3 regions of the Cupriavidus sp. 01L43 genome follow, and region 1 is predicted to be linked to each of the others. Evidence: predicted binding sites of a transcription regulator. Region 1 holds the regulator's gene; each other region holds the start of a gene.
The links. The regulator sigma-54, encoded in region 1, starts transcription at its own class of promoters, with help from an activator protein. The targets are predictions, from matches to a motif close to TGGCANGNAANCTGCTTT.
Positions count from the first base shown of each region.

Region 2: AC1DP9_RS21465 (GTP cyclohydrolase II) is a predicted target of sigma-54. The motif match lies at 4,646-4,663, and genes of this name have one in related genera.
Region 3: AC1DP9_RS10005 (formate/nitrite transporter family protein) is a predicted target of sigma-54. The motif match lies at 3,689-3,706, and genes of this name have one in related genera.

Region 1 covers NZ_JBFTSH010000003.1:10,056-19,966, reverse strand. Annotated here, with positions in the region: gene hprK (HPr(Ser) kinase/phosphatase) at 1-922, opposite strand, end outside; gene AC1DP9_RS06945 (PTS sugar transporter subunit IIA) at 979-1,434, opposite strand; gene hpf (ribosome hibernation-promoting factor, HPF/YfiA family) at 1,913-2,266, opposite strand; gene AC1DP9_RS06935 (RNA polymerase factor sigma-54) at 2,317-3,798, opposite strand; gene lptB (LPS export ABC transporter ATP-binding protein) at 3,932-4,732, opposite strand; gene lptA (lipopolysaccharide transport periplasmic protein LptA) at 4,773-5,417, opposite strand; gene lptC (LPS export ABC transporter periplasmic protein LptC) at 5,481-6,116, opposite strand; gene AC1DP9_RS06915 (KpsF/GutQ family sugar-phosphate isomerase) at 6,129-7,112, opposite strand; gene AC1DP9_RS06910 (monovalent cation:proton antiporter family protein) at 7,286-9,265, shown strand; gene AC1DP9_RS06905 (ribbon-helix-helix domain-containing protein) at 9,290-9,673, opposite strand; gene AC1DP9_RS06900 (DJ-1/PfpI family protein) at 9,749-9,911, opposite strand, start outside.
Region 2 covers NZ_JBFTSH010000015.1:5,136-15,046, reverse strand. Annotated here, with positions in the region: gene AC1DP9_RS21485 (BMP family protein) at 1-492, opposite strand, end outside; gene AC1DP9_RS21480 (TetR/AcrR family transcriptional regulator) at 571-1,242, opposite strand; gene upp (uracil phosphoribosyltransferase) at 1,242-1,934, opposite strand; gene AC1DP9_RS21470 (URC4/urg3 family protein) at 2,037-3,341, opposite strand; gene AC1DP9_RS21465 (GTP cyclohydrolase II) at 3,338-4,576, opposite strand; gene AC1DP9_RS21460 (hypothetical protein) at 4,862-5,152, shown strand; gene AC1DP9_RS21455 (acyltransferase family protein) at 5,178-6,272, opposite strand; gene AC1DP9_RS21450 (amino acid ABC transporter substrate-binding protein) at 6,708-7,619, shown strand; gene AC1DP9_RS21445 (amino acid ABC transporter permease) at 7,795-8,073, shown strand; gene AC1DP9_RS21440 (hypothetical protein) at 8,160-9,095, opposite strand; gene AC1DP9_RS21435 (glycosyltransferase family 39 protein) at 9,425-9,911, shown strand, end outside.
Region 3 covers NZ_JBFTSH010000004.1:252,772-262,682, reverse strand. Annotated here, with positions in the region: gene AC1DP9_RS10015 (epoxide hydrolase family protein) at 1-875, shown strand, start outside; gene AC1DP9_RS10010 (bifunctional protein-serine/threonine kinase/phosphatase) at 952-2,688, opposite strand; gene AC1DP9_RS10005 (formate/nitrite transporter family protein) at 2,723-3,535, opposite strand; gene AC1DP9_RS10000 (nitrate- and nitrite sensing domain-containing protein) at 3,821-5,140, opposite strand; gene AC1DP9_RS09995 (YncE family protein) at 5,253-6,725, opposite strand; gene AC1DP9_RS09990 (DUF305 domain-containing protein) at 6,739-7,185, opposite strand; gene AC1DP9_RS09985 (DUF2239 family protein) at 7,351-7,974, shown strand; gene AC1DP9_RS09980 (GFA family protein) at 7,971-8,372, shown strand; gene AC1DP9_RS09975 (RidA family protein) at 8,450-8,926, shown strand; gene AC1DP9_RS09970 (RraA family protein) at 8,934-9,632, opposite strand; gene AC1DP9_RS09965 (Bug family tripartite tricarboxylate transporter substrate binding protein) at 9,641-9,911, opposite strand, start outside.

The sequences.
Region 1 (9,911 bases):
CGCGCTGACGGTCCATGAAGTCGCGCAGGGTGTCGATGCCGCGCAGGCGCAGTATCGTATTGCGCACCGCAGCCTCGACCAGCACGGCCAGGTTGCGGCCGGCTGCCACCTGGATCTTCACCATGTGGATTGGCAGGCCCAGGACATCGAGGTATTGCGAGTCCAGCGGCAGGCGCTCGAACTCGCCGTCGTTGCGGCGCACGAGCTGCACCACGAGCTTGAGCTTCATCTTCCGGCGCACGGCCGTCTCGCCGAAGATCGTCTTGATGTCGAGCAGGCCCAGGCCGCGCACTTCCAGCAGGTTCTGCAGCAGCGGCGGGCAGCGGCCCTCGATGAAGTCGGGTCCGAGTCGCACGAAATCCACCGCATCGTCGGCCACGAGACCGTGGCCGCGCGAGATCAGTTCCAGGCCCAGTTCGCTCTTGCCCAGGCCGGACTCGCCCATGATCAGCACGCCCATGCCGAGGATGTCGAGGAACACGCCGTGCATCGTCACGCGCGGGGCGGAGATGCGCGACAGGTAGAGCCGCAGGTGGTCGATCACAGCCGCCGACGACACCGGCGTGGTGAACAGCGGCGTGGACGAGCGCGTGCAGCGCAGCTCCAGGTCTGGCGGCGGCTCCATGCCGTCCGCCACGACGAGGAACGGCGGCTCGAGCAGGATCAGCTCGCCCATCTGGCGCTTGCGCGGCTCGTCGTCGAGGCGCTGGTAGTACAGGATTTCCGGCTTGCCGAGCACCTGGATCCGGTTCGGGTGGATCAGGTTCAAGTGGCCGACGAGGTCCGCCGCCGAGGTGGCTTCGCGGGCGAATTCCACGTCGAAGGCCCGGTCGGCCCCTTCCAGGCCAGCAACCCACGAGAGCTTGATATCGGCTGCGTTGTCGTCGAAGATCGACTGCGAGGTGACGCCGGTGAGTTCCATGCGCGTATGACTTTCGGGGGCGGACAGGCCGTTTCAGGCGGCCGTTGGGGCGGGAGTCAGGGGTGCCACTGCGTCAGCAGATCATGCACCGCTTCCGACGTGGGCAGTGTGGCGAGGCCCTCGCGCATCTCGCGGTCCGAGAGCAGTTGGGCGATTTCCGACAGGATTTCCAGATGTTGTTGCGTGGCCTGTTCCGGCACGAGCAGGAAGATCAACAGCGACACCGGCTTGCCGTCCGGCGATTCGAACGGAATGGGCTCGGCCAGGCGCATGAAGCCGGCCAGCGGCTGCTTGAGACCCTTGATGCGGCCATGCGGAATGGCCACGCCGGCACCCAGACCCGTGGAACCCAGCGATTCGCGCGCGAACAGGTTATCGGTCACGGTAGCACGCGCCACGCCATGGTTGTTCTCGAACAGGAGCCCGGCTTGCTCGAACACCCGCTTCTTGCTGGTGACGGTGACGTCGAGATGGATGTTGCCGGGTGGCAGCAATTTGGCCAAACGATTCATGGGCGATGCGCGAGAAGTCAGGTTAGCGGGCCGGGGCGCGAAGGCCGTCCCGCCGGATTCGGGGCGAAACTTTGGTACCGAGATCTTGTCTGGGACGCCCGCATTGGAGCGTCCGGCCATTATAGAGCAGGGCTCCACCGCGATTTTGCGATGCAGCGCCGGGGTCGCGGCGGTGCCACGACGTGCCGGCCGGCTTGCCCACCCGGGGTGTCCCGGGGCCGTCCTGTCGTTATTTGTATGGCGGAGCATACACCGAGGCGGGCGGCTTGCGAACACTTGTTCCCATTTTGACCGCTCCCGGGTGCCCCGGGTCGCCCTCCGGCGTGGCAATAAGGTAACGAAACATTCCAGGTGCCCGCACCGTCACTGCCATGGCGCGCGCCCATCAAAAAAGCCGCGCTGATTGCGCGGCTTGAGCTCTTCTTTTCAGTCCTCTGCAGGGTCGGCAACCGCTCTGTTTTCGGTTGCCTGCAGGTGTCTACTGCTGCGTCAGTTGCTGGGCGGCCATCTGGTACTTCACCGCCTCGCGATCGTGGCCCTGTACGCGGTCCTTGTAGCGGATGACCTGGCGGTCGAGCTTGTCGACCAGACAGTCGATCGCCGCATACAGATCTTCATGATGCGCTTCGACGAAGATGTCCTTCCCCTTCAGATGCAGATTGATTTCCGCGTACTGGCGCCGGTCCTTCTCCTTGTGGTTGTCCACCGATAGCAGCACGCTCACGCCGATGACCTGATCGAAATGCCTGACAATTCGCTCCAGTTTCGTTTCCACATACTCACGCAGCGGGGGCGTGATGTCGAGGTGGTGTCCACTGATCTTGAAGTTCATAGCGCTTCTCCTTCTGAAAGAGCCGCACCAGGCAGGCGGTTGCGGCTCGGCTACAAAGTCTTGCGGAGATTGACTGCGGGGATCTTGAGCGCTTCGCGGTATTTCGCCACCGTGCGGCGTGCGACCACGAAGCCTTGCTCACCCAGCAGTTCGGCGATCCGGCTGTCGGAAAGAGGATTCCTGGGGTCTTCGGCTCCTATCAGTTGCTTGATCAGCGCGCGGATTGCCGTGGAGGAGGCCGCGCCGCCAGTCTCCGTAGAGACGTGGCTCCCAAAGAAGTACTTCAACTCGAAAGTACCCATGGGCGTGGCCATGTACTTATTCGTGGTGACCCGGGAAATGGTCGACTCATGTAAACCGAGTGTATCGGCTATTTCCCGCAAAACCAAGGGGCGCATCGCGATTTCGCCATGCGTGAAAAAGTTCTTTTGACGTTCCACAATTGCCTGCGAAACACGCAGGATCGTATCGAATCGTTGCTGGATGTTCTTGATAAGCCACCGCGCCTCCTGAAGCTTCTGCTGCAGGCCTGCCGTCCCCGTTTCGCCCTTCGCGCCGCGCAGGATCTGCGCATACATGTCGTTGATGCGCAGCCGTGGCATGACATCCGGATTGAGCGCCGCGATCCACCCGCTGCCGCTCTTGCGCACGAACACGTCGGGCACCACGAAGTCGGCCTCGGGACGGTTGAACGCGTGCCCCGGATACGGCGCCAGCGAGCGAATCAGTTCGTGTGCCGCCTTCAGTGCTATTTCGTCCACCTGGAGCGCTTTCTTTAGCCGCGTGTAGTCCCGCACGGCCAGCAGTTCCAGATGATGATTGACGATGGTCAGCGCCAGCTCACGATGCGAGTGCTTCAGGCGACGCAATTGCAGGCTGAGGCACTCCGCGGCATTGCGCGCGCCCACGCCGGGCGGGTCGAAGCTCTGCAGCAGGGTCAGGATCGCGTGGACTTCGTCGATCTCGAATTCGAGTTCCTCGGGCAGTTCGGTGCAGATTTCCTCGAGCGAGGCGCTCAGGTAGCCGTCATCGTCGAGCGATTCGATCAGGAAGATGGCCAGGCCCTTGTCGCGCACCGAGATCTTCAGCGGGGCCAACTGCCCCATCAGGTGCTCGCGCAGCGTGGGTTCGGCATCGCGCAACTGCATCGGCGACTTTTCGTCCTCGTCGCCCTGGGGGCGGCGGGCGAAGTCGTCGAGGCTCCAGTCGCTGCCGTAGTCCTCGCTGCCGTTGTCGTTGTAGTTATCGTCCTCACCGCCGGACGCGCCGTCGGTGCGCGCATCGCCGTTGGGCTGCGGCTCGGAAGAGGCCGGCGCGGGGGCGCTCTGGAGGTTGACCGAGCCATCGGCGGCTACCCGCAGCGGGCTTTCGATCCAGTCGTTTTCGCGTTCGAGCAGGGGATTTTCGGTCAGCGCCTGTTCCACTTCCTGCTGGAGTTCAAGCGTCGAGAGCTGCAACAATCGAATCGACTGTTGCAGCTGCGGGGTCAATGCCAGATGTTGCGAGAGACGAAGCTGAAGCGACGGTTTCATGCGACCTATTCTATGCGCATCCTTCCGACTATGGAACGGAAATTGCTATCGCCTATCGCTCTGACTTCCTGATCGACCCCGGCTGTCGCCGTGGAGGCCGGGAGAAGCGCGGCCGCACGCGGCGGCCGATGGGTCACATGCGGAAGTTTTCGCCCAGGTACACGCGTCGCACGGACTCGTTGGCGATGATTTCCTCAGGCTGGCCGGCGGCCAGCACCGTGCCTTCGCTGATGATGTAGGCGTGGTCGCAGATGCCGAGCGTCTCGCGCACGTTGTGGTCGGTGATCAGCACGCCGATGTTGCGCGCCTTCAGGAAGCTCACGATGCGCTGGATTTCGCCCACGGCGATGGGGTCCACGCCGGCGAACGGCTCGTCCAGCAGGATGAAGCGCGGCGCGGAGGCCAGCGCCCGGGCAATTTCCACGCGGCGGCGCTCGCCGCCGGAGAGCGACAGCGCCGGGTTGTTGCGCAGATGGGCGATCTGCAGGTCATCCAGCAGCGAATCCAGGCGGCGTTCGATCTCGGCCTTCGGCAGCGGCTTGCCCTTCTCCAATTGCAACTCGAGCACGGCGCGGATGTTTTCCTCGACGTTGAGCTTGCGGAAGACCGAGGCCTCCTGCGGCAGGTAGGACAGGCCCATGCGGGCGCGCTCGTGGATCGGCAGGCCGCTGATGTGCTGGTCGTCCAGCACGATGTCGCCCTCATCCAGTGCCACCAGGCCCACGATCATGTAGAACGACGTGGTCTTGCCGGCGCCGTTCGGACCGAGCAGGCCGACCACCTCGCCGCTCTTCACGTCCAGCGAGACGTCCTTGACCACGGTGCGCGAACCGTAGCGCTTCTTCAGGTGGCGCACGACCAGCGTGCTGCTGTCGGTACGGGCGGCCGACGGGGCTGCGGAGGCGTTCGGGGCGAGCGTGGCGGAGTCGTTCATCAGGTCAATGCATGCGTGACGCGGCGGGCGCGTCCGGGGTTCAGGGCTTGCCGGGCGCGGGCGCCGGCTTCAGTTCCAGCGGCGGTGGCGGCGCGGCGGCGCCGCTGGCCGGGTCCGCGCGCGGCGAGAGCACGGCGCGCACGCGGCCGGACGGGTTGCCGGTGGAGGTGTTGTTGTCGCCGCCGGCAGCCGTGTAGTACTCGTTGCGGCTGTCGTAGGTGATCACGGCGCCGCGGATCTCGTCGACGGTCTTCGCGCCGGCGATGCGCGCCGCACGGGCGTGGCCGATCAGCTTCGACATTTCCTGCTTGCCGTCGTACTCGATGCGGTCGCCCCAGCCGTCGATGTATTCGTCCACGCCGTCGCGCTTCTGGCGGATATACGCCTGGCGGCCCGGATTGGCCGTGGCCACCGCGTACTGGTAGCCCTCGGGGTCGGTGCGGATCTGCGCGGCGTCCGACTTCAGCACCATCGTGCCCTTGGTCAGCACGACGTTGCCGGTCAACGTGTAGATCTGCTTCACGTCGTCATAGCTGGCGTTGTTGGCCTCCAGCACCAGCGGCTTGTCCTTGTCGGCACGCTCCGCCAGGGCCGGCTGGGCCAGGGTCGCGCCGAGCGCGGCGATTGCCACCGCCAGGGCGGGCACGATGCGGCGACAGGACAACGTCGTCAGGGATGGGGTCATGTTGGTCAGCTGAGAGAATGACGGGCGATCCGTTGCCGGCGCCTGGCGTGCTTGTTGTTGTGCTTACTGCGTGGTCCGGGCCTGCCCCGACGGCGGATTCATGACGATGGTGCCGCGTACGTTGCCGAGCAATTGTACTTCGCGCGTGACATTGTTGAAGACCAGTCCGTTGGCCGTCATCACCGACGGGCCGCGCGTGAGTTGTACCGCTTTATCGGTCTTGACGATGTCGTCATTGACCAGCAACTGGAAATATTGCGATGCAGCGGTCATGCGCGGGTCCTTCGACGGATCCACGCCGGGTTGCCGTACCAGGAAGGCATTGCCGTACAGGTCGATGACCGAGCCCTCCGAGTTCATCACGCCCCGGTCCGCGTTGACCGTGACCGGGGGGCGGTCCGGCTGGTAGGCGCGCATGGCCGGCGTGGTCACCTCGTAGGTCTGGTCGTCCTCGAAATGGATCATCTTCACGCCGGTGAAGCGCATCTTGGTGGCGCCGGTCGTGTCCAGTTCCGTGGCCGAGAAGCGGTCCATGTAGTAGTCCGCCTCATGGCGCTTGGCGCGGTTCTGGGCGGCCTCGTCCTCATGGGGCGAGTTGATCTGCACCAGCCAGAACGTGCTGCCGGCGACCATCGCCATCAGCAGCAGCGGCAGCAGCCGCATGACCAGACCGGAGATCCTGCCGAAGAAGTCGCGCATCGCCGGCCCCGCTCAGATGACCTTGGCGCGGGTCAGGTCATGGATGTGGAGCGCGCCCACGAGCTTGCCGTCGCCATCGACCACCAGCAGCTGGTTGATGCGGTTCGCTTCCATGATCTGCACGGCTTCCACGGCCAGCTGGTCCTGGTTCACCACGTGGGGGTTACGGTGCATGACCTCGCCGATGGGCACGGTGCGCCAGTCGCGCGGGGTTTCCAGCAGGCGGCGCAGGTCGCCGTCGGTGAACACGCCGATGGCGTGGCCGTCCGGGTCCACCACGGCCGTCATGGCCAGGCCCTTGCGGGTGATTTCCATCAGTGCCTGGGCCAGCGGGGTGTTTTCACGCACCTCGGGCACGCCGTTGCCGGTGCGCATGACGTCGCGCACGTGGGTCAGCAGCTTGCGGCCCAGCGCGCCGCCCGGGTGCGAACGGGCGAAGTCTTCCTCGCCAAAGCCGCGCGCGTCCAGCACGGCCACGGCCAGGGCGTCGCCCAGCGCCAGCGCCGCCGTGGTGCTGGCCGTCGGGGCCAGGTTCAGCGGGCAGGCCTCCTGGGCCACGGCGCCGTCCAGATGGGCATCGGACAGCTTGGCGAGGTTCGATTCCGGGTTCCCGGTGACCGAGATCAGCCCGGCGCCGATGCGCTTGACGATCGGGACGATCGACAGCAGCTCGGCCGTCTCGCCGGAATTGGAGAACGCAATCAGCACGTCGTCGCGGGTGATCATGCCCAGGTCGCCGTGGCTGGCCTCGGCCGGGTGCACGAAGAACGACGGCGTACCCGTGGAAGCCAGCGTGGCCGCCACTTTGCGGCCGATATGGCCGGACTTGCCGATGCCGGACACGACCACGCGTCCGGTGCAGCCCAGGATCATCTGGACCGCCTTGGTAAACGCGGGCGTCAGTCGGTCAGCCAGCGCGGAAACGGCGTCGGCTTCGATCTGGAGGGTATGGCGGGCGAGCTTAAGTGCTCGTTCCGCATCGAAATTGGCTATCATGGCGACGAAGTATACCAACGAATGCGATGGCGACCGGCCCGGCTTTTCTGCCATGGGGTCCGGGCGACCGCCGCTTGCCGTGTTTCCCCGGCGAGGCACCGATGCCGGGACGGCGCGCGTGCCCGGCCGGCTCGTTCCAGGTCAAGCCCCAAGTCTTCCCCGAAGCCCGCCGAATGCATTCTCCGCTGGAACTGACCCTCGTGCTGCTGGCCGCCGCCGTTCTTGGCGTGGTGGCCTTCCGCATGCTGCAACTGCCACCCATGCTGGGCTACCTGGCGGTGGGCATCCTGATCGGTCCCCACGCGCTCGCGCTGGCCAACGATTCCGCCCAGACCAAGTACCTGGCCGAATTCGGCGTGGTCTTCCTGATGTTCTCGATCGGGCTCGAGTTCAACCTGGGCAAGCTCCGCTCGATGAAACGGCTCGTATTCGGGCTGGGCGGCTCCCAGGTGGTGCTGACGATGCTGCTCGTGGTAGCGGCCGGATGGGCGCTCTCGGCCTGGATCGGGCTGACCTGGCAGGCCTCGGTGGCGCTGGGCGGGGCGCTGGCCATGTCCTCGACGGCCATCGTCTCCAAGATGCTTTCCGAGCGCATGGAGCTGGAGGCGGAGCACGGCCGCAACATCATCAGCGTGCTGCTGTTCCAGGATCTGGCCGTGGTGCCGCTGCTGATCGTCATCCCGGCGCTCTCGCGCGACCCCGGCGAGCTGGCGGCGGCGCTGGGGGTGGCCACGGTCAAGATCGTGGTGGCCCTCGGCCTGATCTTCTTCCTCGGCCAGCGGGTGATGAGCCGCTGGTTCCACGTGGTGGCGGCGCGGCGCTCGCAGGAACTGTTCATGCTGAACCTGCTGCTGGTCACGCTCGGCATGGCCGCGCTGACCGAGCGGCTGGGTTTGTCGATGGCGCTCGGCGCGTTCATGGCCGGCATGCTGATCTCGGAAACGCCCTACCGGCATCAGGTGGAGGAGGACATCAAGCCGTTCCGCGACGTGCTGCTGGGGCTGTTCTTCGTCACCATCGGCATGCTGTTGAACATCAATGTGGTGATCGACCACATCTGGCTGGTGCTGGGCCTGCTGTTCGTGCCGATCCTGTTCAAGCTGGTGCTGATCACGGTGCTGGCGCGGCTGTTCGGCTCCCGGCAGGGCGTGGCCATCCGTACCGGGCTGGGGCTGGCGCAGGCGGGGGAGTTCGGCTTCGTGCTGCTGAACCAGATCGATGGTATCGGGTTGGTCGATCCGGTGCTGATCCAGGTCATCCTGGCCTCGATGCTGCTGTCGATGCTGGCGGCGCCGTTCCTGATCCAGTACAGCGACACCATCGTGCTGCGCTTTGCCGCCAACGAATGGCTGATGCAGTCGCTGAACATGACCCGCATCGCCGCCCAGAGCCTGCAGACCGAGAAGCACGCGATCATCTGCGGATTTGGCCGCAGCGGGCAGAACCTGGCGCATATGCTCGAGCGCGAGGGCATCAACTACGTGGCGCTCGACCTCGACCCGGACCGCGTGCGCGAGGCCGCCGGGGCCGGTGACACCGTGGTCTATGGCGATGCCGGCCGCCGCGAGGCGCTGATCGCCGCCGGTATCCATCGCGCCGCCGCGCTGATTGTGACCTATGCCAACACGCCGTCGGCGCTGCGGGTGCTGCACCACGTGCAGGAGCTGGCGCCGGCGCTGCCCGTGATCGTGCGGACCGTGGACGATTCCGAGCTGGACACGCTCCAGAAGGCCGGCGCCACCGAGGTGGTGCCCGAGATCATCGAGGGCAGCCTGATGCTGGCCTCGCACGCGCTGGTGCTGCTGGGTGTGCCGATGCGCCGCGTGGTGCGCGGCGTGCAGCAGGCCCGTGACGCGCGCTACAGCCTGCTGCGCGGCTACTTCCACGGTCGGGACGACGAAGAGGACATGATCGAGCGCGACACCGTGCGGCTCCATTCGGTCTCGCTCGGCGCCGAGCACACGGCCGTGGGCCGCCGGCTGGGCGCGCTGGGGCTGGAGCGGATCGGGGTGGAGGTGACGGCGGTGCGCCGGCGCGGCATCCGCGCCTTCGATCCGCAGCCGGAGACCGTGCTGGAACCGGGCGATATCGTGGTGCTGCGCGGCACGCCGGAGGCACTGGAGTCCGCCGAGGAACGGCTGCTGCGGGATTGAGCGCCTCTATATATAGAGAGCGGCTCAGGAATTGAGGGAGGAGCCTTCGCCGCCCCAGGACGGCGGCAGGCCGTCCAGCACCGCGTGGGCGTCAAGTGATCGGATCGGCACGTGACTATCGGCTGGAATCCGCCCTTCGCCCTGCAGCATCAGGTAACGCAAACAGCACACACGCAGGAATGACGCGAAATTGGCCGACAGCGACACTTCGCCGCGATGCTCGGCCAGTTCGTCATGGAGCCGGGTCAGCAACTGGTTGACCGTCATCGCGTCGCGCTGCGCCAGTTCCTCCAGCACTTCCCAGAACAGGTTTTCCAGGCGGATGCTCGTGGCCACGCCGTGCAGCCGCAGCGAGCGGGACTGGGTCTGGTAGGAATCCGGATTGGCCCGGACGAAGATCTCGCACATCGGCATGCCTCCTGCGACAGCGGCGCCGGGGCGGGCGCCGCGTTCGGAAGGCTCTACTGTACGTCGACTGGATGACTACTGGGTGATCCGGGTCCCGAGCACGGTCAGGAACTGGGCCAGCCATGCCGGGTGGGCCGGCCACGCGGGCGCGGTGACGAGGTTGCCGTCGGTATGGGCCTGATCGACCGGAATATCGGCGTACTTGCCGCCCGCCAGCCGGACTTCCGGCGCACAGGCC
Region 2 (9,911 bases), on a different contig from region 1:
GCCGACCATGCCGATGTGGTTGGTCTTGGTCATGCCGCCCGCGATCATGCCGGTCAGATAGGACGGTTCCTGGATGTAGTTGTCGAACACCGAGAAATTCGGCGCCTGCGGCTTGCCCGAGGAGCCCATCAGGAAGCCGACCTTCGGGTAGTCCTTGGCGACCTTGCGCGCGGCGGCCTCCACGGCGAACGATTCGCCCACGATCAGCCCCGAGCCCTGCTCCGCGTACTGGCGCAGCACGCGCTCGTAGTCGGCATTCGACACGCTTTCCGAGAACACATAGTCGATCTCGCCGCGCGCCTTGGCCTCGTTCAGCGCCTTGTGGATACGCGAGACCCACTGCTGCTCCACCGGCACCGTGTACACCGCGGCCACCTTCACCTTTGTCTGGGCATGGGCCAGCGGCGTGGCGCCGAGGGCCACGATACCCGCCAGCGCGGCCCCCGCCGCCGCCACTTTCAGCCAGGTGCGGCGATAGCTTTCAATAGGCATGACTTCACTCCCCTTTCGCGTCGTTGCGCGTGATCGAGTACTGCGTTGGAATTCTTTTTTTCTGGTCCAGCATCGGCCTCAGGCCATGCCATGCGCGCGGGCGGACGCTGGCTCGAGCCCGCAGCCGCGCAACAGCAAGGCCACCAGATGCTCGGTGGCCTGCTGGAAGTCCTGGGCGTCCAGCCGCTTCACGCCCAGCACGGCACAGATCTGGGTTTCGAAGTCGGCATAGGTCTGCGTGGCGGCCCAGATCGTGAAGAACAGATGCTGCGGGTCCACCGCCGCCATCTGCCCGCCGGCGATCCAGGCGCGGATCACCCCCGACTTGCGCGCCACCAACTCACGAAGTGCCTCACGCAGCACCCCACCGATCTCGGGCGCGCCATGGAGCAGCTCGTTGGCAAACACGCGCGAGGCGTCCGGGTGGCTGGCGGAGAGCCGCATCTTGGCGCGGATGTAATGCTCCAGCGCCACCTCGGGCGGATAGTCGACGCTGATGATGTCGGTCTCGGACAGCCACAGTTGCAGCGTATGGGCCAGCACCGCGCGGTACAGCGCCTGCTTGGTGCGGAAGTAGTAGTGCAGGTTCGACTTCGGCACGCCGGCGCGCAGGGCGATGTCGGCCATCGTCGCCCCGGCGAAACCCGCGCGGGCGAACACGTATTCCGCCGCGCGCAGGATCAGCGCCTCGTTTTCCTGTCGAATGCGGCCCGCCGCTTCGCGGGCGGCGGGCGCGACCAGCGCGTCCATTACTTCGTGCCGTAGAGCCGGTCGCCGGCGTCACCGAGGCCCGGCACGATGTAGCCGTGCTCGTTGAGCTGCTCGTCGATGGCCGCCGTGACGATCGCCACGTCCGGGTGCGCCGCGCGCAGCGCCTGGAGCCCCGGGCGGGAGGCAATCAGGCAGACATACTTCATGGTCGTCACGCCGGCCTCCTTGAGCCGGTTCAGTGCCGCGATGGCGGAGTTGCCCGTGGCCAGCATCGGGTCCACCACGATCACCATGCGCTCGTGGATGTCTTCCGGCATCTTGAAGTAGTACTCGATGGGCTCCAGCGTCTCGGGGTCGCGGTAGAGCCCGATATGGCCGACGCGCGCGGCGGGCAGGAGGTCGAGCATGCCGTCCAGGAAGCCGTTGCCGGCGCGCAGGATCGACACCAGACAGAGCTTCTTGCCCGACAGCACCGGCGACACCATCGGCGCGATCGGCGTCTTGATGGCGATGGTCTCCATCGCCAGGTCGCGCGTGGCCTCGTAGGTCAGCAGCTGGCTGATCTCGCGCACCAGGCGGCGGAAGTTATCGGTAGTCGTTTCCTCGCTGCGCGCGAGCGTGACCTTGTGCTGCACCAGCGGGTGATTGACCACCATCACCATGGCTGACGGCGACGTCTCTGTATCGGCAATGGCTTGCGCGGCCGTAGGCACGGCGGACAGGTCATTCATGGTGCGCTCCTTGGGTCGACTCGCTGGTTTCATCAGGCACGACGGGCCACTGGCCCGCCGCGCCCGGCTGCCTGCAAAAACGTGGGTGGTAAAAGGCTCTCGTCAGAACACCGTGCCGTCGCTCTGGATCGCGAACGGGGGCGTGCCGCCCGGCCTGCGCTGCGCGGCAATGCGCCGGCCCGCGGCCCAGGTGCCGCCCTCCAGCACCCGCGCCAGCGGAAAATCCTCCTGGGTGACGCCCAGCGCCTGCCGCACCCCTTCGGCCACGAGGTCGAGCCCGGTCACGGTCAGCGCACGCCATTCCACGATCACCGGCTCATCCACCGTGTGCGTGCCCGCCGCGAAATCGGGGTTGCGCGGCACCATCAGCTCGAAATCGAACAGCAGGCCGCCGTTGCGGTACTCGGGCAGGCCGGTCAGGGCGTCCAGCCCGGTGACGGTGAGGCCGGCGTCCTCAAGCGGCTCCAGCAGCGAATAGGTCAGCCACTGGGTGAGCTTGTGAAACGGCACCAGCCCGTCGGGCGCGGCTTCATGGTGCCAGCAGTCGCCCAGCGAGATGCCATCGAGCTGCACGCGGCCCGGCCAGACCGGCCCGAGCGCCACCAGCAGCGTGCGCAGCACGAAGCTGGCCTCGATGCGGCCATCGACGGCATGTTTGGCGAAGTAGTCGTACAGATTGCCGAGCCGGGCCGGCGTGCCGAAGACGGCCGGGGTGGCTTGCACCACCTCCCCCAGCCGGCGCAGCAGGCCGGCGCGGCCTTCCAGCCCCACCAGCGGGTTGTGCGCGGCCACCTGGAAAGCGGTGGCGATGGTCGAGGCGTCCATGCGCGCCAGCCGCTCGCCATCGGCACGCAAGGGGTCGCCATGCTCGGCGGAGAAGCCGCCGCGCGCGAAGAGATCGAAGCTGGCCACGCCGAGCCCCTCGGAGCGGGTCAGCATCAGGTCGCTGGCCGGATCGCGGTAGCGCCAGTCAGGGCCGGCACCGGCATCGAGCAGCACGCTCGGGATGACCAGGTCGATGCCGATGCGCGCGCGTTCCTCGCAATGATCGGCGCCGGACATGCCCGCCCGCTCGCACAGGATCTGCCAGCGGTCGAGCTTTTCCTCGCCCGGACCGCCGCTCTCGAAATGGCGCCAGCGGCTGTGATACGGCACCTTGAGGTCGCGGTAGCGGCGCCGGATGGTGGCCGCCACGTAGTCCGCCACGGCGTGCACCCGGTCTGGATGCCAAGTAAAGAGCGCAGACTCGCCCGCCGCCACGTATTCCGTCACGATGGCGCACCGGCTGCGCACAGCCTCCGCGCTCAACAGCGCCGAGGCGGGATGGTCCGGCGGCACCGGGGTGTGCCAGCCGCTGCCATCGCCATCGATCCGTGCGTCCTGCCCTCCTTCGGGATGCTGGTTCATTCGTTCAACCCCCTGCCCTTTGCCAGGGCGAGTTCGTCGGCGTCCGGCGGCGTGTACCGCGTGAAGTACCCCGCCGCCACCTTTGCATCGATTTCCACGCGCGCGTCGGCCGGGATCAGCGCCTCGGGAATGGCCACCTGCTCCACCACCTCGATGCCCTGCGCGGTCAGCGCGCCATGTTTCATATTGCTCATGGACGCCCAGCGGTCGATCCGCCGGATGCCCAGCCAGTGGAAGACGTCGGGCATCAGTTCCTGGAACCGCATGTCCTGCACGCCCGCCACGCATTCGGTCCGCGCGAAGTAGGTTTCGGCGCGGTCGCCGCCCACCTGGCGCTTGCGCGCGTTGTAGACCAGGAACTTGGTCACCTCGCCCAACGCGCGGCCCTCCTTTCGGTTATAGACCACCAGGCCTACGCCGCCCTGCTGCGCCATCTCGATACAGACCTCGATGCCGTGCGCCAGATAGGGCCGGCACGTGCAGATGTCGGAGCCGAACACATCCGAGCCATTGCATTCGTCGTGCACGCGGCAGGCCACGCGGGTCTCCGGCTGGCCCAGCTTGGCCACATCGCCGAAGAAATAGAGCGTCATGCCACCGATGGGGGGGAGGAAGACCTTGAGGTCAGGCCGCGTGACGAGTTCCGGGAACATGCCGCCGGTCTGCTCGAACAGGCTGCGCCGCAGGATGCTTTCCTTGATATTGAAGCGCCGCGCCAGGCCCGGCAGGTACCAGACCGGGTCCACGGCGGCCTTGGTCACGCGCACATCGCCATTGGGATAGAGGATCTCGCCATCGGGCACCAGCCGGCCAGCGGCGATGGCCGCCGTCAGCTCCGGCATATTGATATGGGCGCGCGTGACGGCGATGGTCGGGCGGATGTCCACGCCGGCGGCGATGCGGTCTGCGAAGACGGTGGAAACGAGGTGGCCCCAGGGGTCCAGCGAGACGATCTTGTCCGGATCGCCCCACTGGGCATGGGGCCCGATGGACTCGGCCGGCGCCGTGTCGGTCAAATCCGGCCGATGCGCGCGCTGCAGGCTGCCCGAGGCCACCGCCAGCGCGCGATAGATCGCATAGGCCCCGGCGTGGGTGCCGATCACGTTGCGGCGCGTGAGGTCCGTGAGGCTGGCGATGACCGGTCCCCGCTCGGCCGCCGTGGGGGCGCCCCAGTGGATCGGCTCGGCCGGCTTGTCGCGGCGCGCGTGCGAGGTCAGGACGATGTGATCGGACATGACAGCCTCTTCCCCGGATGCCCCGGTATCTGGAATCCTGACCAAATGGTCAGGTTTGTATCTCCATACTAGGCAACGTTCGTGCCATCGCCCAAGTGGGGTTGTTACGGTAGGTGTTGCGCCGAACGCACCGTGGCAGTGCGTTGCCCGCGCCAAGGCGAGGCGGTGGGCACCATCAGGGCGATGGGGTCAATTTAGGATTTCGGCTATGTCGAGGTCGACAGGCATTTTCCATACTGGCTGCATCGCGCCCCAGACGGGGCCAGCCACAGCATGGAGAACATCATGAAATTACTATCCGCCTTAGCGGCAGTCGCCGCATCCCTCAGCGTGTTGGCGCCTGTGGCGGCGCATGCGGCATCGGCTAGCCCGCTGCCTGCGTCCTGCGTGACGGTGCCGGCGCAGGCCGGCGAGGCCCAGCGCGCACCCGGGCCGCGCGTGCGGTGTGTGCTGCCGTCCGGCAAGGTGTCGGGCATGGTGCCCGTGGGAGGGATGTCGCACGGGGCGCCCGCGGACTGGCGCCGGGTCATCGAGGACCCGGCCGCCCGCAAGGCGCTGGTGCCGACATACAGCTGAGAGCGCTAAGGCGCTAAGGCCCGCATCAGGCCTCGGAAGTGACCGACTTTTCACGCGCCGGCCAGATCGCCTCGCGCAACACATGGAGGACATCGACCGATTCCACATAGCGATGGAACACCGCCCCGGCCAGATTGCTGGCGACCCAGGCGGCCCCCATGCCCAGTGCGTTGAGCACGGGCTGCCCCGGCGCCAGGTGCGAGACCGCCGCATTGACTACCAGGCAAACCGGAAAGTGGACCAGGAAGACCGAATAGGAAATCTTGCCGAAATAGGCCGAGAGATCCGCCAGACGGCCGCCGGGCCAGCGCTCCAGCCAGTCCCCGCGCCGGGAGATGGCCAGCAGCAGCGCCGTGGCCAGCGCCACCGCGATGCGCAGCCGGAAGTCCACCACCAGCGCCGCCACGCCCAGCGAGGCCAGCAGGATCAGCGCCATCGGCGAGCGCCCCGGGTTCGACACCCAGTACGCCAGCGTGCCCATGCCATAGGCACCAAAGAAATAGATCGCCCAGATATCCCAGCTGGCGTCGCGGTTGAACCAGAACAGCGACGCCACGGCCAGCGCACCCACCAGCGCCATGCCCCACGGCAGGCGCCGACGCGGCGCCGCGCGCGCCACCCACAGCACCATCACGAGCAAGGCGAACAGTTGCAGGTCGATGGCGATATACCAGACGCCGGCGGACAGCGCGTCCACATCGAGAATGTTGTGCAGCAGCAGCAGATGCGCGACGAACTGCGCCAAGTGCGGGGCGGCCGGAATGGAGTCATGCGTCATCCAGGTGCGCGCCAGCGCAGCCCCGGCAATCGCCACGAGAATGGCAACGGCAAACGGCACCACCAGCTTCTGATAACGGCGCCAGATGGTCCCCAGCGGATTCGCGGCCGTCAGAATCCCGCCCGGCGCCAGGCTGCGCGCGGCCAGGAAACCACTGACAACAAGAAAGACCTGCACGGCAATGCGCGCATAGTCGGCCAGCCAGCCAATCAGCCCCGGGGCAAGGGCGTGCGCGGCATCGGACATCGGCCCGTAGAAGGCCAGATGGTGCAACACGATCAGCTGTGAGCTGACCGCCTTCAGCGCGTCAATGCACGCCAAACGAGAAGGACGGGTGCCCATTTGTTATGAGAACGATACAAAGGTGCGGGATTGTACCTTGTTGGTGCAGGGACGGATGGGGGTCAAACGTTACGGGTGTAACAAGGTTAGCGCGTGGACCGCGCCGCACGAATATCCATTTGGCTCGGAAGGCCCGGCGGCTTCGATGTGGGCTTATCAATCACAGCAAAACTATCTGGTCGCGTGCGCCGCGGCATGGACCGCCAGCACCCTCGCCCTCTGGTCCCTGCTGGCCAGGCGCACCCGCATGCGGACCCGCGTCCTGTGTGCGCTCCCGTTTGCGGTGGTCTGGGCGTTGATGGCCTGCGACAGCTCCCGGCTGACGTAGCGCGGCCCATTCCCCAAAACCGGGCATTTGCTTATGACGAGAATATCCTTCCTGCGCCGCAGGCCCGGGGTATACCCTTGCCGCTTTCGTCAGCACCCTCGGATCCCATGTCGCCGTTTGCCTCGTTTTCGTCCCTGCAACGCCTGATTGCCGCTGCTGCCCTGCTCGCCGGGGTAGTGGCGCCTGCTGTCGCCCATGCCGATAGCCCGGTTCTCAACAAGATTCGCGAGACGGGCACGATTACGCTCGGCTATCGGGAATCGGCGTTGCCGTTCTCGTTTGCCGACGACAAGGGCCAGCCGGCCGGGTATGCGGTGGATCTCTGCCTGCGTGCCGCCGAGGCCGCCCGCGTCAAGGCCGGGTTGAAGGAGATCAAGGTGCGCTGGCTACCGCTGACGCCGCAGAACCGCATTCCGGCCGTCGTCAATGGGCTGGTCGACCTCGATTGCGCGCCCAATACCAATACGCTGGAGCGCCAGAAGCAGGTGGCGTTCAGCGTTTCGCACTATGTATCCACGGTGCGGATGCTGGTACGGGCCGATTCGGGTATCAAGTCGCTCGAGGATCTGCGTGGCAAGACCGTGGTGACCAGCGCCGGCTCCACCGGCGACCGCCACGTGCGACGCCTGAAGGCCGACTATGGCTATCGGGACGTCTACGCCAAGGATCATGGCGAGTCGTTCCTGCTGCTGGAGACGGGCCGCGCCCAGGCCTTCGTCATGGACGATGTGCTGCTGGCCGGGCTGCGCGCCAAGTCGAAGGATCCGTCGCAGTTCGTGATTGTCGGCCCGGCGCTGTCGGTGGAGCAGAACGCGCTGATGATGTCCAAGGCGGACCCGGAGTGGAAGCGGCTGGTCGATCAGGCGCTGGCGGGCACCTTCGCCACGCCGGACGTGGTCGCGCTGCAAAAGCGCTGGTTCCAGCAGCCGATTGGCACGCGTGGCACCAACCTCGCGCTGGCGCCCTCCGCCGAGGTCACACAGGCCTGGAAGCACCCCTCTGACGCCGTGACCGAATAAGCACTTTTCGGCATCCATCTCGGGGCGGCACCGCGCTGCCGCCCCCGGAAAACCCCTGAGTTGACGGCTTCACCGGCCTTGGACACACTGGCCCGAGCGGGCTGACATGCTGTTTACTGGCCGGTAAGCCCGCACAACGCGAACCGCCGGAAGGCGGCACCACTCAGGAGATCCCATGAACAAGATCATCGCCACCGCAGTTGCGCTGGGCCTTGCTACCGCCTCCGTGGCGGCCATCGCACAGGACAAGAAGCAGTTCGACCCGTACTCGCAAGGCGCGAAGTCCGGCGAGAAATTCGACACCTACAGCCAGGGTGCGAAGTCCGGCGACAAGTTCGACCCGTACAGCCAGGGCGCGAACAAGAGCACCCGTGCGGATCTGGTGGATCAGTCGGGCCAGCCGAAGAAGGACAAGACCAAGAAGACCACCAAGAAGCCCACGCAGGGCAACTGATTGGCCGCTGGCCGGTCACGGATCTTCCCGTGCGGAAACAGACCCCCCAAGACATTGGGGGGTTTTTTATTGGCCGGATGCGGGTGTCAGCGCTCCGCCGGGGCCTCGGGGTCCAGCATTTCCAGCCCGGTCACGTCCACGCGCTGGACCTTGTTGTTCTGGCGGACTTCGGTGCGCAGCACGAAGGCCTCCATCGGGCAGTACCAGTCGGTGACGTGCAGCACGCTCGGCTCCAGCTGCAGGATCTCGTCGCCCACCATCAACGGGCCCAGCGAGGTGCGCTTCTCATAAGTGATGGGCATGCACTCCTTGCGTCCCATCACGGTATTGATCATCTGGCGTCGCCCCACCATGCGGGAGCCGACGATGATCGACGCATGCAGGGCCTGCATCGTGCCCACCACCTCGTCGGCGCCGAGCGGATAGATCTTCAGCGAGACGCTCGACTGGAAGGTCTCGCCCTCGAGCATCGCCCCCTCCTTGATCTCCACGCCGGCATAGTTGAAAACGCCGCTACCCGTAAACGACGCCTCGCCGAACATCCGCGCATATCGGGCCCGGGCGTTGATCACCGCGTTGCGGCTGTCGATGCGCGTGCGCATGGTCGCGCTGCTGCGGTCGATATTGATCTCGTGCACCTGGTCCATCACCACCGGGGGGCCCATCAGCGCCGACAGCGCCGACTTGGAGCGCACTTCGAGCTGGGCGCTGCAGCCGCGCGCCGTGCGCATCACCTCGCGCAGCGTCATGGTGATCGACATCGGCATCTCGCCGTCGCCTTCCATCTGCACGCGGGAGCCGGAGCGGAACCACGGGGCGTCGCACAAGGCTGCACCGGCCGGCATGGGCACGGGGGACATGCCGGCCACGGGCGCGGCGTCGGCGGCCGGGGCGGCCGGGGCGGCCGGGGCGGTCTGAGCAATCTGGGCGATTTCGGCAGTCGGCTCCGATGCCTGTGAATGTGCTCCATTCGCCACTGTGAGCAGGCTGAAACAGAGACCGGACATCAGGGCCGTTTTCATCGTAGTTTCCTGAGGATTCGACAAACCGGCCTGCCGGGACTGATCGTGGCGCGGTGCAGCCGCCAGTATTACGCGAATCCGGCACATGGGGAATCCTGGCCGGCGGCGGCACCGGCGCGTCGTGCTAACATTGCGCGCCAATTTGGCGACCGGACGGGGGAGCAAATCGGCCATGGCCGGTCGTTCCAGGGGAACCCCTGCCCTTCCGCGAGGTTCTCACCGCGGCGGGGAATGCGTGTCCACCGAATCCGGCCCTGCGGCGTTGTGTGGTGTCTGCTGCACAACCGGGGCCACATCGCTTCCGGTTCGCCGGCCATTTCAGGAGAGTTATGCGTAGTTCCACGCCCTCGCGCTATGCCGGGCTACCCGTCGGCATGATTGCCCTGGTCGTCATCGCAATCCTGCTGGTCTGGTTCGGCACGCTCGACTTCCGGCACCTGCTGAAGCCGGACGAAGGCCGCTACGCGGAAATCTCGCGCGAGATGTTCGCCAGCGGCGACTGGGTGACCATCCACTACAACGCCCTGAAGTACTTCGAGAAGCCCCCGTTCCATATGTGGGTCACCACGCTGGCCTACGAGGCTTTCGGCGTGGGCGACTGGCAGGCGCGGCTGTGCGTGGCGCTCTCGGGCATCCTCGGGCTGGGCGTCACGGTGCTCGCCGCCACGCGCTGGTTCGGCGCGCGTGCCGGCCTGCTGGCCGGGCTGGCCCTGCTGGCGGCGCCGATGTGGAGCATCGCCGGCCACTTCAACGCCCTCGACATGACGCTGTCCGGCGCGCTCGCGTGCGTGCTGGCCTGCATGATGCTTGCCCAGC
Region 3 (9,911 bases), on a different contig from region 1:
TCGAGTTCACCAAGACGATTGGCCCGCTGACCGACCCCACCGCCTTTGGCGGCTCGGCGGATGACGCGTTCGATGTCGTGATTCCGTCGATTCCCGGCTACGGCTTTTCGGGCAAGCCCACCGAACTGGGTTGGGGGCCGGACCGCACCGCGCGCGCGTGGGATGTCCTGATGAAGCGGCTTGGTTATACGCACTATGTTTCACAGGGTGGCGACCATGGCTCGGTCATTTCCGATGCCCTCGCGCGGCAGGCGCCGAAGGGCTTGCTGGCCATCCATCTGAATATGCCCGCCACCGTGCCGGGTCCGCTGATGAAGTCGATTCTCAGCGGCGATGCGCCGCCGTCGGAACTGACCGCTCCGGAGCGCGATGCCTACCAGTCGCTGAGCACCTTCTTCGGCCGTAATGCCGCCTACGGCGGAATGATGGTGACCCGGCCGCAGACCATTGGCTACGCGTTGTCTGATTCGCCACTGGGCCTGGCCGCCTGGACCTACGAGAAAATCGTGCAATGGAGCGACAGCGACGGCGTGCCCGAGCGCGTGGTGTCCCGGGACGCGATCCTGAATGACATCACCCTCTATTGGCTGACGAATACGGGCGCCTCGTCCTCGCGTTTCTATTGGGAAAACAATAACAACAACTTCAGCGCCGACGCGCAGAAGACGCGCGAGATCAAGGTGCCGGTGGCGATCAGCGTATTCCCGCACGAGATTTACCGCGCGCCGGAAAGCTGGAGCAAGCAGGCCTACCCCTCGCTGATGTACTACCACCAGGCCGCCAAGGGCGGGCATTTCGCCGCCTGGGAGCAGCCGCAACTGTTTGCCGAGGAACTCCGCGCGGCATTCAAATCGGTGCGCCAACCCGTGCGCTAACCCTTTCGCCGACCTTCCCGTGGAAGCGATTTCCCGCCCGGCCGCAAGGCTGGGCGGGTTTTTTACGTCCATTCCGCTACACCCCCATTACCCGCAGCCCCAGCAAGACCACCACCGCCACCCCCAGCAGTGCCGCCAGCGCTTGCCAGAACCGCAGCGGGTTTCGCTCCAGCAGCGGGGGCGTGGCGCGTTGCCAGAGCGGCTCGGTGGGCGCCCGCAATGCCTGGACGAATTCCGACAGGGCTTCGTGCCGCTTCAGCGCGTTGGAGTGCAGGGCGCGCCGCAGGGTGTCGTCGACCCAGGCCGGGAGTTCGGGGCGCTGCTCGCGCAGGCTGGTGTAGCGCAGGCGGCGGACGTCGGCGCGGTCGCGGATGCGCGTGACTTGCAGGCCGTAGGGTAGCTTGCCGGTCAGCATCTGGTAGGCGAGGGTGGCCAGCGAGAACAGGTCGGAGGCCGCCGTGCCGTCATCGCCGACGAAGTACTCCGGCGCGGTGTATTGAAGCGTGCCGACCGGCATGGCGGCGTGGGGCGGCCGCGTGGCCTCGGCCAGCCCTGCCACGTGGACCGAGCCGAAATCGATGATCTTGACGGTGCCCGAGCGGTCGATCATGACGTTCTCGGGGCGGAGGTCCTGGTGCAGCATCTCGCGCCGGTGGAACGCCTGCAGGCCGGTGGCCAGTTGGGCGATGATGCCGCGCACGGCGTCCAGGTCGGGCTGGGGATGATCGATCATCCATTGCGCCAGCGTCTGGCCTTCGAGGTACTCCATCGCCACGAACAGGTGCTTGCGGGGCCGGTCCGCCGCGTGGGGGCGCAGCACGTGCTGGTTGTCGATGCGTCGGGCGACCCATTCCTCGAGCAGGAAGCCCTCCAGATGGGCCGCATCGTCGCGTTGATCGACGGCAAGCGTTTTCAGCGCGACGTGTTGTCCGCTGTGGTCGTCCGTCGCCAGATAGACGTGGCTGCGCGCGCTGCCATGCAGCGCCCGGACGATGGTGTAGCCCTCGAACTGCATGCGGGGCGTGAGCGGCGGCGGCAGGGTCAGGTGCCCGGTCTGCGCCATCGCGTTGCGGGCGCCGGGCTCGGGCAGGGCGTCGACACGGGCCAGCAGCAGCGTGACGTTGTCCTCGCTGCCGCGCGTCAGGGCCAGCGCCGTCAGCGTCTGCGCGGCGCGGTCCAGGTCGTCGTCGCTGGCGGTCAGGGCCTGGTGGACATCGGCGGCTTCCAGGTATTCGTAGGCGCCGTCGGTGGCCAGCAGGTAGATCTCGCCGGGCTCCACGCCCCACGTCCGATAGTCGATTTCGACAGACGGGCTCGCACCCAGCGCTCGGCCCAGATAGGCCTCAGAGGCCGACACGCAGACCCGATGATCGACGGTGAGCTGCTCCAGCGTGTGCCGATGCAGCCGATAGACGCGCGCGTCGCCCACGTGCAGCAGGTGGGCCTCCCGCGCCTTGAAGATCAGCGCGCTGAATGTGCAGACGTAGCCGCGGTCGCGGTCGAAGCGGGCTTCGCTGTGACGGCTCTGCGCGTGGAGCCAGGAGTTGACGGCGGCCAGCACGCACTGCGCCGCCCGCCGCACGGTCCAGGCTTCGGAGGTGCAGTAGTAGTCCTCGAGGAAGGTGCGGACGGCGGCGGCGCTGGCGATCTGGCTGACCGCGCTGCTGCTGATGCCGTCCGCCAGCGCCAGCGCGACCCCCTTGGTCACGCGGTGGTGGCCGGCGGGGTGGGTCACGCCATGGAAGTCCTGGTTGACCGCCTTCCGGCCAGCGTCCGAGTGTTGGCCAACGCTGACCTGGAGCCCGCCGGACATGGCGCGGTCGCCTCGATACCGGGTAGTGATCCGATCAGCCCAGCGCGCGCTTGCTGGCCGACTTGTAGTGCGTGCTGTAGAGCGTGATGCCCACGAAGGTCAGGCCACCCACCAGGTTGCCCAGCACGGTCGGGATTTCATTCCAGATCAGGTAGTCCATGAGGGTGAAGTTGCCGCCCAGCATCAGGCCCGACGGGAACAGGAACATGTTCACGATGGAGTGCTCGAAGCCCATGTAGAAGAACACGAGCACGGGCATCCACATGCCGATGACCTTGCCGGACACCGAGGTCGACATCATGGCCGCCACCACGCCGGTGGAGACCATCCAGTTGCACATCACGGCGCGGATGAACAGCGTCAGCATGCCGGCGGCGCCATGCGCGGCGTAGCCCACGGTGCGGCCTTCGCCGATGTGGCCGATCTTCTGGCCGATGGCGTTCGGGGCTTCGGAGAAGCCGAAGGTGAAGATGATGGCCATGAAGAACGCCACGGTGACGGCGCCGGCGAGGTTGCCACAGAACACCAGGCCCCAGTTGCGCAGCACGCCGCTCCAGGTGGCGCCCGGGCGGCGGTCCAGCACGGCCAGCGGCGCGAGCGTGAAGACGCCGGTCAGCAGGTCGAAGCCCATCAGGTACAGCATGCAGAAGCCAACCGGGAACAGCAGCGCGCCAACCAGCGCGTTGCCGGTGTTGACGGTGATGGACACCGCGAAGGCTGCCGCCAGCGCCAGGATGGCGCCGGCCATATAGGACCGGATCAGCGTGTCACGCGTGGACATCAGCAGCTTGGACTCTCCGGCATCGACCATCTTGGTGACGAACTCGGTGGGGGCGAGATAGGCCATGGGGTATTCCTCTCCGTTTCCTTCGTTTGGCTCAGAAAAGACAAACGGCGTCCGTCCGCCCGGCCTATGGCCGGCACGTGACAGGACGCCGTCATCCTTGATGCTTTACAAGGTGATGCACTGCCGGGCCGTCATCAGCCCGATGTCAGTGCTGACGCACGTTCCATGCCCGCCGCCGGGTGGGGCCGGGTGGGGCCGGGTTGGGCCGGGTTGGGGCAAGTGACGATCTAGGGGGCGTTGGTAGTGCATGGGCCGCCCGCTTTTGGTGCGCGCGGCCGGGCGGGTTCAATCCTGGTGCTCATCGTCGTCCTGTGGGGGCAGGGCGAGGCCGGTGAGCGAGAGGGTCGCTTCGGCAATGTCCGCCAGCCGGCGGTTGTTGTCCATCGACGCCTTCTGCAAGGCCCGGAACGCGGCGTCCTCGCTGAGCCCCATGCGGGTCATCAGCGCGTTCTTGGCGCGCTCGATCACCTTGCGCTCCTTGAGCGCGCGCCGGGCGGCATCGAGTTCCACTTCGGTCTGGGCCAGCCGCGCCGACTGCTGGCGCAGCAGGCGCTCCAGCGACGTGACGGTGGTGGCGTGCACCTCGGCGGGTCCGTTTCCGGCATCGGGCATGCCCGGCAGCACAGGGGCGGCGGCGGGTTGCTCGGCCACATCGAAAAAGCGCTCGACGGCATGGGTATGGGGCGGTGGGTTGTCCAGTAGCTGGCGCAGCAGCCCGGCCGAATCCTGGAGATCGGCCTGGGAACGCTTGATTTGCGCCTCGCAGGCCTTGCGCAGGTCCTGCACCACCTGCATCTCCAGCGTCCACATGCCCGTGATGACCTCGCTGCAGACTTCGAACCACTTCTCGCTGTCGTCGTGCACCAGCGCCGTGCCCGGCGGCGTGGTCAGCAGCGTGCGGCGCATGCCGTCCTGCGCGGCGACCGCGGCGCTGGCCTGCCGTTGCCGCCATGCGGCGAGCAGCGACGGGTCGGCGAAGCGCTCGAACATCTGGAAGCTGCGCTGCTGGGCTTCCACCAACTGCTGCACGCGCTGCGGCGCAGTGCCCGCACAGGTGCCGGAGGCGAACATCTGCGCCCCGACGGCCCGCTCCTGCCCGGCGGCTTCCTTGCCCTGCACGAGGTAGACGAAGGCCACCAGCGGCCGGGCGATGCCCGGATACATGGCCACATCGGCCAGATGGAAGATCAGCTCCAGCAGCGCGGCAATCAGGCGGCTGAACGCCGCCACGGCGTCGTGCGCGGTGGTCTGGCATTGATCGATGGACTGGCGCAGCGCCGGCAGCGTGGCCAGATCGAGCTGGACCCAGGCCATCAACGACACCATCGACGCCGTGCCCGTATGGCCCGCTTCCAGCTGGCTGGCGAAGCGCTCGCCCAGCCGGGAGGCGATGTGGACCGCCTCGCCCATCGCCGTCTGGCGCTCCTGCGCCAGCCGTTGCCCACCGGAGGCCAGGAAGATGCTGCTGGCCCCCCGTTCACGCTGCAAGGCGTGGATCAGCTGGCCGATCAGGTCGGCCAACTCCACGCGGCTTGCCATCAGGCGGACGGCCTCGATTTCGAGCTGCTTGGCCCGAAGGACGAGGGTTGAGGCGGAAAGGGGCATTGTGCTGGGAATGTGGGGCGCGGCCGGGATGGGTACTACGCATTTGCCAGGTACTACGCAAATGTCGTGCCATTTGTATCATCCGCCGTACCTTCCCGGCCCCCCGGACCGGCTACAGCGCCTGCACCTGCACAGGCGCGCCGGGTTTGCCGTTCTCGGACGGGGCGATCACGAGATAGCGGCGCGCGCCGGCCCCCGCATCGTCCCGCACCACCTGCCGGATCGGACCAATCGCATTGACGATGGCCGAGCCCGCCGGATTCGCCATGAAGGCGGCGAGCGGCTCCAGCGGGCCGCTGCCATCCGCGCGGGTGGCGAGCGCCAGCACATAGGGGCGCTTGGGCTGCAACCCGGTGGCCGATGCCTGCAGGACCTGGAGCAGCCCCTGATCGAACAGCGTGACGCTGGTCGGCGCATGGTCGGTGGCCACAGGCTTGCCGTTCGCGACGCCATGCAGCTTCAGCTGCGTGGTCTGCCCGGCCACCCCCAGCGGCTGGAGCCCCTGCGTGCCGTCGCCCTCAGGCACGGCGTTCGGCACATAGGCGATGGCCTGCGGCGCCTGTCCGACGGGCACGTTGGCGACTACCTGATTGGTGGCGGTGTCGATGGCGGCCAGCTGGTCGGCGTTCTCCAGCCCCACGTAGATGCGCGTGCCATCGCCCGAGGGCCAGATGCCGTGCGGCAGGCTGCCCACCGGAATCGTGGCGACCTGGGAGAAGTCATCGGTCCGGAACACCTTGACCTGATTCAGCCCGCCCACCGTGATGTAGGCGAAGTCGCCCGCCGCCGTGTGGGCGAAGTTCACGTGGTTGGTGATCGGGCCAGTCTCCAGCGTCTTGATCAGACGGAAGGGCGGGCGGGCCTCGAACACCTGGGCCTTGCCGACGTCCTTGAGCGTGAACCAGACCTGCTTGCCGTCAGGCGTGGCGGCGATGTTCGGGCAGAACGGGCTCTCCTGCTTCACGCGCCCCACGATCTGATGGTCGGCCACGCTGACCACGGCCGTTTCCGGATTGAACGACGAGCAGATGTAGCCGTACTTGCCATCGGGCGAGAAGATCTGCATGCCCGGGCCGTCGGCCACGGTGATGCGGGTCTTTTCCTGGAACGTGGCGGCGTCGATCACCGAGATGTAGTTCTCCCCGCGCACGGTGACCCAGACCTCCTTGCCGTCCGGCGTGTAGAACGCCTCGTGCGGCGACCGTCCCACGTAGGTGACGTGCTTGACGGCGTTGGTAGCCGTGTCGATGAACGACACCGAGTTTGACCCAATCGACACGATGGCAAGCGTGCGGTGATCCGGCGAGAAGCCCATCCCGTGGACCAGCACCTGACCGCGATACAGCGGGCTGAAGTTGCCCGGCGCAGGGTCGCCCAGGCGGATGACGCCCAGCAGCCGGTTGTCCGCCGGGTCCGTCACGGAAACCGTGTTGGAGAACTGCTCGGCGGCATAGAGGCGGTCGCGGTGGCTGATGGGGACGTCCGGGGCCGTCGACGGTCCCGGCGCCTGCCCGGCCAGAACCGCGCTGGCCGCGCCGAGCAGCAGCATGAGGGAGAGGGTGTTCCTGAGGGAATGTCTTGTCATGGTCGTGGGCGCATCAGTGCGCGTGAGCGGAATGGCTGGGGGTGGTGGGTTGGCTGGCCGATTGGGCCGGATCCGGGCGGGTGGGCGCCGGCGCGGATGGGGGCAGGGGCTGTCCGAGCGCGAGCCGCATCGCGGCAATCTCCTGCAACTGGTCGACGATGATTTCCTGCGCGATGCGTCGGAGCTGCTCGTTCTTGCCGTGGCGCAGCTCGGCCATGGCCATGTCGATGGCGCCCTGATGGTGGGGAATCATCATCGCGACGAAGTCCTCGTCGACGTTGCCGCCGGGCTTGACCGCCATGTCGTCCATCATTTTTGTCATGGCGGCATCGCTTTCCCACAGGAACGCGGCGCTGTCAGGGCCGGCGAGCGGGGCGGCGACGGCGGGCAGCGCAAGGGCGGCCAATAACGGCAGGAGGAACTTTAGCGGTGGTGATGGGGATCGGTGATGACTGGGCACGGGGCTCCTCGCGAAGGGTGGCGGCCTGGTTGCGGCCGCATGCCCCGTAAACGCAGGACACCCTGCTGTTATTCCCTCGCCACCTCAGGGTAAATTTATACCCGGGTAATATTGACTTTAATTTTATCCGGGTATAAATTGTGGACGTCATCACGGGGAGCCACCATGAGCCCAATCGATCATCTTCCGTCCCATACCGCCTTCGAAGGCCATCGCCGCCTCGCCTCCGGCCCGTTCGGCGTGGTTGCGCTCGCGGTCAGGCGGGCGATGGACGGGCAACCCAGCGGCCCGGTGCTGGTGTTCGACAACGCCACCGGGCGCACCATCGACATCGACACACGCGGCAGCGATGCGGACATCGTCGCCCGTTTTAGCCCGGAAGGTGGGCGTGCCGATGCCGCCGATCAGGAAGACACCCCGGACGCGCCGCGCGGCAGGGGCCGCCCCAAACTAGGCGTCGTGGCGCGCGAGGTCACGCTATTGCCGCGCCACTGGGACTGGCTCGCCCAGCAGCCGGGCGGCGCCTCCGTGGCGCTGCGCAAGCTCGTGGAAGAGGCACGCCGCGCCAATGCCCATGGCGATAACCGCCGCGTAGCGCGGGAGCGCGCGTATCACTTCATGTCCGCCATCGCCGGGGATCTTCCGGGCTTCGAGGAAGCGTCCCGCGCGCTGTTCGCGGATGACCGGCAACGCATGGACGAACTGATCGCCGGCTGGCCGGAGGACGTGCGCGGGCATGTGGTGTGGCTGGGGTTTGGGGGTGGTGCGGAAGCCAGGAGGCAGCCATGAAACCATTGCTCGCTGGCGGATGCTTGTGCGGTGCGGTCCGTTACTCGGTAAATGACGAATTCGCCTACGCGTTGAACTGCCACTGTTCAAATTGTCGGCGCTCGACAGGCTCCGCGTTCAAGCCCTTCGCAGGGATCGAGCGCGAAAAATTGCAGATCACGCAAGGCGAGGACGAGGTATTGATTTTCGGTGACGCAAAGGCGTCTCACGATGTCCGTTGCAAGCGATGCGGAAGCCTGATGTTCTCGGTGGTTCGTGATGGCGCCTTCGTCCACGTCACCTTGGGCACGCTCGCCGACACGCCCAGCATTCGTCCCAGTGCGCATATCTTCGTGGGCTCCAAGGCGCCGTGGTATTCGATTACTGACCAACTGCCACAGTACGATGAATTCGATTAGACGGCCGGCGTCATCTCAGACAAACGCAGCGCAATCGATTACGCTTTACCCTTTCGACAGCGTTGGTGAAGGTGCTCATGACAAGAGACGACAAGCTGCGGCAGATCGCGGCGGAATTCGGATTTGATCCGGACGAGGAAATCAAGATCGGTGGAAAGTACACGCCTGTTTTGGTGGATGGGAACGTAGCCTACGTTGCTGGCCAAATCCCGCGAGTTGGGGAAACGGTGCGCTTCGTTGGCGTAGTGGGCGACTCCATTTCGCTCGACGAAGCGCGTCGTGCAGCAGGGACTTCGACGCTGCGTGCCCTGTCTCTAATCAAGAAAAGCTGCGGAACGCTCGACGCCATACAGGCGGTGCCGCGCATCACCGTATTTGTGCGAAGCGCGCCAGACTTCACGATGCAAAGCGAAGTCGCCGACGGCGCCTCTGACGTCTTGTATGCGGTGCTTGGCGACGTCGGCATACACACTCGCTCGTCTGTTGGTGTATTGCAATTGCCAAAAGGCGCGTCGATAGAAGTGGATTTTATTTTTACGGTGCGGCCTGTGTAGTGGGGCTCTATAGCACCTGCCCCGGCGCAAGCACCCCCGAGGCCGATAGCGCAGAGGCAAGCCAGGCGGGGCTTGTCTCCGCGCCGGATTGGATATTGGCAATCCGTTTGCGTTCTGCTTCCAGCTTATCCGCCGCAAGTTCAAGTATGGTGGCGACTTTCTCGCGTTCGATCACGACCACGCCGTCGGCATCTCCGACAATCAGATCGCCCGGGCGTACGGTCACGCCGCCGCATTGGACCGGGTGATTGATCAGGCCGGGGACAAGCTTGGTCGGGCCATTGGCATTCGTCCCGACGGCGTACATCGGGAAACCCAGTTCGCCAATCTCGTCGCGATCACGCGCGGCCGCGTCCAGAACGACCCCTGCCACGCCCTTGGCCCGGCACTGGTTCGCCATGATCGCGCCCATCAGGGCGCACGTCTGATCCGCCTTGCCATCGACAACGATGACATCGCCGGGCCTTGCCATCGCAATTGCGGCATGAATCATGAGGTTGTCTCCGGGGCGAACCTCGACAGTCAGCGCCGTCCCGCACAAGCGGGATCGAGGATCCAGCGGCGCCACGCGGCCGTGCATGCCGCCGCGGCGGCCATTGACATCCGCCAGCAGCGAGGAGGCGAATTGCGAAGCACGTGCTACGAGGTCCGGTGATACACGCGCGATATCGGTCACGATGGCGCGGAAGTCCTGGCTGTCTTTCATCGGGATTCTCAGTTTGCGGTAACGTTGGCGGCCTTGATCACGCCCGCCCACTTCTGTCTGTCGGCCTTCAGGAATTCTCGGAACTTCTCCGACGAGTTACCCACGACCTCCATGCCATCCTGTTGCAGTCGCTGCGCGATATCGGGCTGCCGCAGTACCTGCTGCACCTCTTTTTGCAGCCGTGCGACCACCGGAGCCGGCGTCCCCTTCGGCGCACACAGGCCGGTCCAGGCCACGGGCTCGAAGTCCTTCACGCCCGCTTCGGCAAACGTCGGCACA